Regions from separate parts of the Sodalis sp. RH22 genome, predicted to be linked through region 1. Evidence: predicted binding sites of a transcription regulator. Region 1 holds the regulator's gene; each other region holds the start of a gene.

Region 1 (3,280 bases):
AAACCCGCGGCGGTCATGCGCGCCCTGGCCCGTTTCCTGGAAGAATAGACCGGGCCGCCGCCGGGATTAGCGCCCGCGAGTTTAATATTGTCGTTTGCTACCGGGCTGGGGTAACATGGCCCGCTGTGTTTTATGGCAGCCCCGGCGTACATAAAACATAACGTTACGGGCGATGCGCGTCCGACGGCGTAGCCAGCCACGCCGCCGGCCGGGGTTTGCCCGCCTGCTTCTTGATGCACAATCCCTTCATGACCTATGGCAAAAGAACAAACGGACCGCACCACCCTGGATTTATTTATCGATGAGCGGCGCCCGGGAAGACCGAAGACGAACCCCCTGTCCCGCGATGAGCAGTTGCGCATCAACAAGCGTAACCAGCTGCGCCGGGATAAAAAGCGCGGCCTGCGCCGGGTGGAGCTGAAAATCAACGCCGAGGCGGTGGATGCGTTAAATGAGCTGGCCTACCGGCAAAACCTGTCGCGCAGCGAGCTGATCGAATTGATTTTACTGGCCGAGCTTGAACGGCAACAAGGCGCGGATCCGCATCCGGAGTAAACTTGCCGGCCCGGTAAAGCGCCATCCCGTCCAGGGCCCAAGGCCGCGAACGGGGCAAATTTGCGACAAAACCCGGCCGGCGAGTTTCTCCCCGCATTAGGGTCTGCTATGATTGCCGCAGAGCATCGCTGATTCTGTTACGGAACATATCCATAATATTTAAGAGGTTTTCAAATTCATGGCAACTGTAGGCATTTTTTTTGGCAGTGACACCGGCAATACCGAAAATATTGCCAAAATGATTCAGAAGCAACTGGGTGCGGATGTTGCCGAAGTTCATGACATTGCCAAAAGCAGTAAAGAAGACCTGGCGCGGTTCGACACCCTGCTGCTCGGCATCCCGACCTGGTATTACGGCGAAGCGCAATGTGACTGGGATGATTTTTTCCCCACCCTGGAAGAAATAGATTTCTCCGGCAAAAAAGTGGCGCTGTTCGGCTGTGGCGATCAGGAGGATTACGCCGAATATTTCTGTGACGCCATGGGCACCATTCGCGACATTATCGAGCCCAACGGCGCGACCATCGTCGGTCACTGGCCCACCGCCGGCTACCATTTCGAAGCGTCGAAAGGACTGGCGGACGACAATCACTTCATCGGCCTGGCCATTGACGAAGACCGCCAGCCCGAGCTGACCAATGAACGCGTGGACGGCTGGGTGAAGCAAATCAGCGCTGAATTGCAGCTCAGCTAAAGTCAAGCCGTGCGGGAGGGTGCCGCCGCCGCGGCGCCCGGCAAGGGAATCGGTTGCCGTCATGGCGTCGGGACGGCGCCGCCAACCTCACTGATAACTAAATCCTTTCAAATTAATAGATACAAGTTTTTAACTTTTATCCACAACGCGGTACAATAGCGCAGCGGTTCCACCCTTTTTAGCAAAATGTTGCAGAATTCGCCCCCTGAAACGGGCTATAGTTGTTAACAAGGCGCGGTTTTCATTTTGGACAGGCAGTCTTATAATGAGACGGCGTCACATTTTTCGGGCCGACCGATGTTATAGGCTAAGTTAGCCTACAATCAGATTATCAAAGTAACAGGACTAAACCCGCATGACTGACAATAATATTGCATTGAAGAAGGCCGGCCTGAAAGTCACCCTTCCCAGACTGAAGATTCTGGAAGTGTTGCAAGATCCGGAATGCCATCACGTCAGTGCGGAAGATCTGTACAAAAAACTGATCGATATGGGTGAGGAAATCGGCCTGGCCACGGTATATCGCGTGCTAAACCAATTTGACGACGCCGGTATCGTAACCCGCCACAATTTTGAAGGCGGCAAATCCGTTTTTGAACTGACGCAACAGTATCATCATGACCACCTGATCTGTCTGGACTGCGGCAAGGTTATCGAATTTCGCGACGAGTTCATCGAAGCGCGCCAGCGTGATATTGCCAAAAGGCACAATATCAAGCTGACCAACCATAGCTTATATCTGTATGGGCATTGTGAAATCGGCAACTGCCGCGAAGACGAAACGCTGCACGATCACGCCGATATGCTCAACGGCGTAAAAGAATAACCGCGGCGCGGTCCGTTTCTCCAAAGCGGCTGTTATCGCGCCGCTTTCTCACCCTGCAACGATTTTTTTTCAATGAGGCTAAACGCCGCCCGTCCCCTTCCCTGGTAACGTTTCCTTCCCGAAGCGCGTCGACAAGCGTCGTATCCGCCAATCACCGCCGTGCTCACCGCCGGCAAACTCCAGAAAACTTCACAGAAAATAAAAATAAATAAAGAATAAATAGAGGCCCTGGGACGCTATTTTGGGCTAATTTGCGTAATCCATTGAAACGACAGCGTTTTTATTGCGATTTTTTCACCGGGTAAATTATTCTGTGAATCTGATGATAAAGCTATTTTTCGCTGTCAGCAGTAAGCGACAACAAAAGATACATTTTAATTATATGATTTTATTGAATTAATATAGCCAAAAATACCTTCCTGAAATTAACCCGGATCGATGACTCGATTTTTACACAAAAAGTTAATTTATAAATTAATAAAAAACGTGAAGTTCGCAGCAGATTTTAAACTTTCGCCATGGTGATATAGTGACAGGCAATGTTAATCACCAGAGATAGTCCAGATGAATGATGCGGAACTGCAAAACGATATGCCGCGCGGCATAGGCATTGCTCCTTATATTCGTATTAAACAAGAAGGCATGACTGAAAACGAAAGCCGGATAGTGGAGTGGTTTTTATCTCCCGGCAACCTCACCGACGTCTCGGGGATCAAAGAGGTGGCCCTGAGTCTGGGCCTGTCGGAAGCCATGATTGTCAAGGTGTCGAAAATTCTCGGTTTCAGCGGCTTTCGCCAGCTGCGCAGCGCCATCGTCGAGTACTTCGATCATGCCGACCATGATATCACCGCCGAACTCTCGCCCACCGACAGCCCGGAGGATGTGGTCAACAAAGTGTTTAACCTGACCGTACGCACCATTGTCGAAGGCCAGGCGATAGTCGACGCCAACGTCATCCAGCAGGCGGCCCAATGCTTTTTTGCCGGCCATCAGCGCGAGCTGTACGGCGTCGGCGGCTCTAATTCCATTTGCGCGGACGTGCAGCATAAATTCCTGAAAATCGGCTTGCGTTGCAATGCCTACCTGGACGCGCATTTGATGATGATGTCGGCCTCCCTGTTGCAACCGGGCGATGTGGCGTTAGTGGTATCCCATTCGGGCCGCACCAGCGATCTGAAACGGGTGGTGTCGATTGCCAAGGATAA
Region 2 (3,280 bases), 1.5 Mb from region 1:
GCACCAGCGCCGTTTGCAATCCCAGCAGGGCGAGGACGATTTTCCGCGCGTTATCGCGCAGGTAAAGGCGCAAATCGTTGGCGGTCTGGTCATTGCGGGACCGGCCGGCGCGCAGTTTACCGCCCAGTTCCCCCAGCCGCTCGGTCAGCATGCGCTCAATAAAGGTATGCACATCCTCATCATCAATACTGGGCTGGATACGGCCCTGGCGGTGGTCATCGGCCAATTGCCCGATGGCCGCCACCATCAGGTCGGTTTCCCGCGCGTCCAGCAGCCCGGCGCGCTGCAATTCGTAAGCATGGGCGCGGCAGCCTTCCAGGTCGTAGGCGGTGAGGGCAAAATAGGCGTCGGGGCTGCGCGACAGCGCGCTGAGCGCGGCGGCGGGGCCGCTTTTGAAGCGTGCTCCCCATAAACGTTCTACCGGTTGTGGCATGGCATGCTCCTTTCATGGCATGGATGTTGCAATCTTTGCTTTATCCGCGGTCGGTGATGAAGACCGGAAGAAAAGAGGACAAACATCCGCTGGCCATGGCGAAATGAGATAAAAGAGGCTGTTAAATTGATAATGGAGAACGAGGGCGTGGGGGTAAATAGTTATTATGGAAAGTCCACTTTCCAAATTTGGAAACACGTCGCCAGTCAAAAGTGATATTAATCAGCAGAACATTGGCGTTGCCGATTTAAAGCTTTTGCGGGTATTCAAAACGGTAGTTGAGGCCGGAGGATTTACCGCGGCCTGCAATGAATTAAATATCGGACTGGCGGCGATAAGTAAACAAATATCCGATCTTGAAATCCGTTTCGGCATGAAACTGTGCACCCGGGGACGTGAAGGGTTTTATCTTACCGAGCATGGCAAAGTGGCTTATCTGGCGTGCCTTGATTTGTTCTCATCGATAAATCAGTTCCGGGATACGTTAAACCATGCCCGCCATGAAATATTCGGTGAATTAAATATCGGCATTATCGATAATACCATCACCGACGCGCAGTCACCGGTGGTGGGGGCGCTAAGCGAGATACACCGCCAGGCGCCCAAGGTCAGCGTGCGTCTCCATGCCACCCAGCTTGAGGAAATCGAGCGCGGCGTTATCGACGGCCGTTTCACCTGTGGCATAATACCCGTCTACCAGGAAAAACCCGATTTTGATTATTTCTTCCTTTATCATGAAATAGCCTATCTTTGCTGTTCAAACCGGCATGAGCTGTTTTCTTTGGCGCCTAACGCATTAACCAATGAGCGTATTGCCAGCGCCAGTTTAATCAGGCATTTCTACACCAATCATGGCCATCAAAATCCCGGGCTTCATTTTTCCTCTTCCAACGCCGTGGCGGTACAGGTCGAAGCGGTTACCATGCTTATCCTTACCGGTAATTATGTCGGATTTTTGCCCGCACATTATATCAGCCGCTATGAGCGCGAAGGAAAAATCAAAGCGCTCAAACCGGAGAATATCTCGGTGACCACGCCGTTTAATCTGGTGGTAAAAAGAGGCGCGGCGTTAAATTCCGTGGTGAAGTTATTTCGTGATGCGCTTAAAAATGCCGCCATCGCCCCGGCGGATCATACCGGGGCAGAATAATGCACCGGCCCCGCGGCATTGCACCACCCCTGGGCAATCGCTTAAAAGATTTATCACCCACTTGGAAAATATCCCGCAGCGCCATTCACCTTACCGATTCCGCCCGCCGAACTGACATTGGTTAAATTTATTTACATATGTAAAGCTAATGAGTAGTATTCTCATTATCTTCTTTGCGCGCCCTTCTATGCCAGACTCATCAGGCTGCGCGGGGGCGGGAAAGAATCATAAAAGTAGCGGTCAACTCATTGATTTAACAAAACAACGGTCTTGTGGAGAAAGAGAATGTCGGCAGTGCCAGGGGTAATGAAACGCAGCGCGGGGCAACGGGTAACTCATTCAGGCTGGACATGCTCTTTGTCCCTTATTGCCACGTTGATTTCATCCTTTGTCAATCCGGCATGGGCGGATGAGCCGGCCGGCGAAAAAGCGTCTTCTGATGAAACGATGGTGGTCAATGCCCAGGCAAGCGGCGCAACCGATGCCGCCCGGCAGGATTACAGTGTGCCGGTCACCCGCGCCGGAACAAAAATGCTGCTGGTGCCGCGTGATATTCCTCAGTCCGTCAGCATTATCAGCAAACAGCGCATGCAGGATCAAGACCTGCAAACCGTGGGCGAGGTGCTGACCAATACCACGGGCATAACCGCCAATAATATCGACTCCGATCGTTCAACGTATTATTCCCGCGGTTTTTTCATCAACAATTTTCTTTATGATGATATTCCCACCACCCTGAGCGACGTTTGGAACTTCGGCGACGCCGGTTCGGATACCGCCATTTATGATCGTATCGAAGTGGTGCGCGGCGCAACGGGGCTCCTGACCGGATCGGGCAATCCCTCCGCCGCTATCAATATGGTGCGCAAACGTGCCGATAGCCGCGAATTCCAAGGATCTGTTTCCGGCACTTACGGCACGTGGGATAAGCAACGGATGGTAGCCGATCTTTCCGCGCCGCTGACGGAATCAGGCAACGTGCGCGGCCGCGTTATTGCCGGCTACCAGGATAACGATACCTGGCTTGATCGCTATCATAACCGCAAAAAATTCATTTATGGCGTTATTGACGCCGACCTGACGGATTCCACCACGCTATCATTGGGTTATGATTATCAGGAAAGCGATACCAGCAATCCCACCTGGGGCGGGTTGCCGACCTGGTACAGCGACGGCAGCCGCACGCATTTTGACCGCAGTTTTAATCCGGCGCCGGACTGGAGCTACTCCAGCCATGAGTCGAAAAAAGTCTTTGCCGATCTGACCCAGCGCTTTGCCAACGGCTGGCAGTTGCGCGTCAACGGCACCCATGCCGAAACCGATTTCGACTCCAAGCTGATGTATGCCGACGGTTTCCCGGATAAGGACACCGGCGAGGGCGTTTCCGCCTACGGCGGCTGGAATAAAGGCAAACGTAAGCTGGATTCCGTCGATACCTACGCCACGGGACCCTTTGAGCTGCTGGGCCGACAGCATGAGCTGGTGGCCGGCGCCAGCTACAGCAAACAAAATAATCATTTTTTTAACTCCCAGGCCACCATTACCGAGTCCGATATCGGCAATTATAACAACTGGAACGGCCATATCGCCGATGCGGACTGGAGTCCATGGGTTGATTATTCCAACGACACCATCCGGCAAAAATCGGTCTATACCGCGGCCCGTTTTTCGCTGGCCGATCCGCTGCACCTGATCGT
Region 3 (3,280 bases), 2.4 Mb from region 1:
CTCGCGCCGGTAAAATCACGGACAAAAAACTCATGGCCTTTACAGCTGGGCAACGCCGGATGGTTGACCACCGCCACTTCCGGCCGGCCAGCCAGCCAGGAGGCTACCCGCATGCCGTTCTCGGCGTGTTGCTTAAGACGCACGCCCAGGGTGCGCAGGCCGCGCGCGGCCATATACGCGCTATCGGCATCCACCATCTGGCCCATCAAATACGATTGTTCGCGCAACTGATCCCAGCAGCGGTCGTTGGCGACCGCCGTGCCGAGCATGGCGTCGGAGTGACCGATAATATATTTGGTGCCGGCCTGGATGGAAATATCCACGCCCAGTTCCAGGGCCGGCAACAAAATGCCCGCCGCCCAGGTATTATCCAGCATAATCACGATATCGGGGTTGATCGCGCGAACGGCTTTCACGATCGCCGGGATATCCTGTACTTCCATGGTGATGGACCCCGGCGATTCCAGGAATACCACCCGCGTGTTTTCCTGGATTAAGGCGGCGATCCCGGCGCCTATCAGCGGATCGAACCAAGTGGTGGCGACATTCAGCTTGCCCAGGATATGGCGGCAAAAATCCGTGGTCGGCTCATAGACTGAGCCGGTAACCAGGATATGGTCGCCCGCCGAGACGAACGAGAGAATGGCATTGGTCACTGCCGCCGCGCCGCAGGGGTATAGGGCGCATCCCGCCCCGCCTTCCAGTTCCACCATGGCCTGCTGCAGGGAAAAATGGGTCAGCGTTCCGCGCCGGCCATAGAACAGCTCGCCCTGGGCACGTCCGGCGGTGGCTTTTTTTTTCGCCTGGACCGAGTCAAAGACCAACGACGAGGCCCGCTGGATAACCGCATTGACCGACCCTTGGGTATATTTTTTATCCCTGCCGGCGGTAATCAACGCCGTCTCGATTTTCTTAGCCTTCATTATCCACGCTACGCCTTTAACTGATTGTCTGTACTGAAGGGTCCACCGGCGCAATGACGCCGGTGTTCGCTGTGCTACGTTAACATGAATACGCCGCGGCGGCAGGCGTTTTGGCCGGGCTGAAACGATTTATAATAATATTAATTTTGATTTAAAAAGAGGGATCCGGCATAAGCGCCGCCGCCGCCGTAACCCGCGCGTACGGGAACTGAACGGTTCTTTAACCGAAGTGTTAATAACGTTATTTTCCACGGCGAGGTGTTATTAGGTTGATGAGCGCAGGATAAATTTTATCGCGGGTTGTCGGTGGCGCAAGAATGGTTGATACAAATAATAATGAGAACCACTATCAATTCCCGTTCTGTTTGCTATCATTCTGGCTGGATTATTTTTTAGCAAAGTTTTAGGTGGAGGCGCAGCGTGAAAATGGCTGTTTTACAACGGGTCCAGGTCCTGTCCCAAAGGGCGCAGCGACGTGCTTATTCATTATCCGCAGTGTTGCGTGGCATGTCCGTCGCGACGCTTATGGTATTTGGCCTGACAGGGCCGGCCGCCGCCGCCGCGCCGGATACCGCCCCCGCGCCGATGGGAACCGCCGCCGTCGCCGCGCCGCAAAGGTTGCCGCAGGCGATACCTGTCGACGCCTCCGGCCAGCGGTTGCTGCCGCAGATGGATCTGTCGGTATGGGGTATGTATCAGCATGCCGATGTGGTGGTCAAGACCGTGATGATTGGGCTGCTGATTGCCTCCATCATCACCTGGGCGTTGTTTTTTGGTAAAAGCGCCGAACTGTCGTCGGCGAAACGCCGACTGCGCCGCGAGATGGCGTCGCTTGCGGAGGTGAAGAGCCTGGACGAGGCTTTTTCGGCCGCGGCGGCATTTAAAGAAGCCAGCGTCGCCGGCCGGCTGCTGGCCATGACGCAAAATGAGCTGGATCTCTCCGCCGAGTCTAACGACAGCAACGGCATTAAAGAGCGTGTCGCCTTCCGGCTGGAACGCAGCGTCGCGGCCACCAGCCGCGCGATGGGTAAAGGCAACGGTTTTCTGGCCACCATCGGCGCCATTTCGCCGTTTATCGGTTTATTCGGGACCGTTTGGGGCATCATGAACAGTTTTATCGGCATCGCCCATACCCAGACCACTAACCTGGCGGTGGTGGCGCCGGGCATTGCCGAGGCGCTGCTGGCCACGGCCATCGGTCTGTTCGCCGCTATCCCCGCCGTGGTTATCTATAATATTTTTGCGCGCACTATCGCCGGCTATAAAGCCATGGTGGGAGATTGCGCCGCGCAGGTTCTCCTGTTATTGGGCCGTGATTTGGATCTGGCCGCCAGCGCCGGGCGTCAAAGCGCGCATGCCGTGGCAAAGTTTCGGATAGGTTAAGCGATGGCAATGCACTTGAATGAAGACATTGACGGCGACGGGGAGATGCACGATATCAACGTGACGCCGTTTATCGACGTGATGTTGGTGTTGTTGATTATTTTTATGGTGGCCGCCCCGCTGGCAACGGTGGATATCCGGGTGGATTTGCCCAACTCCACCGCGGCCCCGCAGCCGCGTCCGGAAAAGCCGGTTTACCTGTCGGTAAAAGGGGATAAGCAGTTGTTCCTCGGTGATCAACCCGTCACACCGGCTAACCTGGCGACGTCGCTGGATACGCTGACCCAGGGCAATAAAGACACCACGATTTTTTTCCAGGCTGATAAAAGCGTTGATTACGAGACCTTGATGTCGGTAATGGATAACCTGCGCCAGGGAGGGTACTTCAAGGTGGGGTTGGTTGGGGCGGAATCCGGCGGCAAGCGCTAGGCTGCTGTGAATTCGGCGGCTTTGAGCCGGTGCTGGCGGGCCTGGCCCGCCATGGAACGGTTAGCTTAAGTGATTGCCGCCGGTGACGCCGTGGACTTCGGCCGTGACGTAGCTGGATTCCTGCGAAGCCAGATAGACATAGATGGGCGCCAGTTCGGCGGGTTGACCGGCACGGCCAAGCGGGGTCTGCGTGCCGAATGAAGGCAGCTTTTCGGTGGGCTGTCCGCCGGACACCTGCAATACGGTCCAAATGGGGCCGGGCGCCACGCAGTTAACCCTGATGCCTTTGGCGGCGACCTGTTTAGCCAGTCCGCGGGTAAAGTTCAGGATGGCGGCTTTGGTGGCCGCGTAATCCAGTAACGACGGACTGGGCTGGTAGGCCTGGATGGACGAGGTGGTAATGATGGACGCGCCGGCGGGCAGGTACGGCAACGCCGCCTTGGTCATCCAGAACAGTGAAAAGACATTGGTTTCAAACGTTTTGCGGAACTGTTCGGTCGTCAGATCGGCAATATCCTCCACCGCCGTTTGTTTCCCGGCCACCA

What was found. The regulator Fur, encoded in region 1, represses iron uptake genes when iron is present. The targets are predictions, from matches to a motif close to ATAATAATGAGAACNACTATCAA.
Region 2: a site for Fur is predicted at 1,726-1,748, ahead of fhuE (ferric-rhodotorulic acid/ferric-coprogen receptor FhuE). Genes of this name have one in related genera too.
Region 3: a site for Fur is predicted at 1,254-1,276, ahead of exbB (tol-pal system-associated acyl-CoA thioesterase). Genes of this name have one in related genera too.

Annotation. Positions count from the first base shown of each region.
Region 1 covers NZ_CP178731.1:2,309,707-2,312,986, forward strand. The annotation lists gene ACL2XN_RS10485 (alpha/beta fold hydrolase) at 1-48, shown strand, start outside; gene ybfE (LexA regulated protein) at 256-555, shown strand; gene fldA (flavodoxin FldA) at 734-1,249, shown strand; gene fur (ferric iron uptake transcriptional regulator) at 1,605-2,075, shown strand; gene alsR (transcriptional repressor AlsR) at 2,640-3,280, shown strand, end outside.
Region 2 covers NZ_CP178731.1:3,785,531-3,788,810, reverse strand. The annotation lists gene argH (argininosuccinate lyase) at 1-433, opposite strand, end outside; gene ACL2XN_RS17205 (LysR family transcriptional regulator) at 600-1,583, shown strand; gene fhuE (ferric-rhodotorulic acid/ferric-coprogen receptor FhuE) at 1,890-3,280, shown strand, end outside.
Region 3 covers NZ_CP178731.1:4,681,491-4,684,770, forward strand. The annotation lists gene metC (cystathionine beta-lyase) at 1-923, opposite strand, end outside; gene exbB (tol-pal system-associated acyl-CoA thioesterase) at 1,350-2,306, shown strand; gene exbD (TonB system transport protein ExbD) at 2,310-2,735, shown strand; gene ACL2XN_RS21300 (SDR family oxidoreductase) at 2,796-3,280, opposite strand, start outside.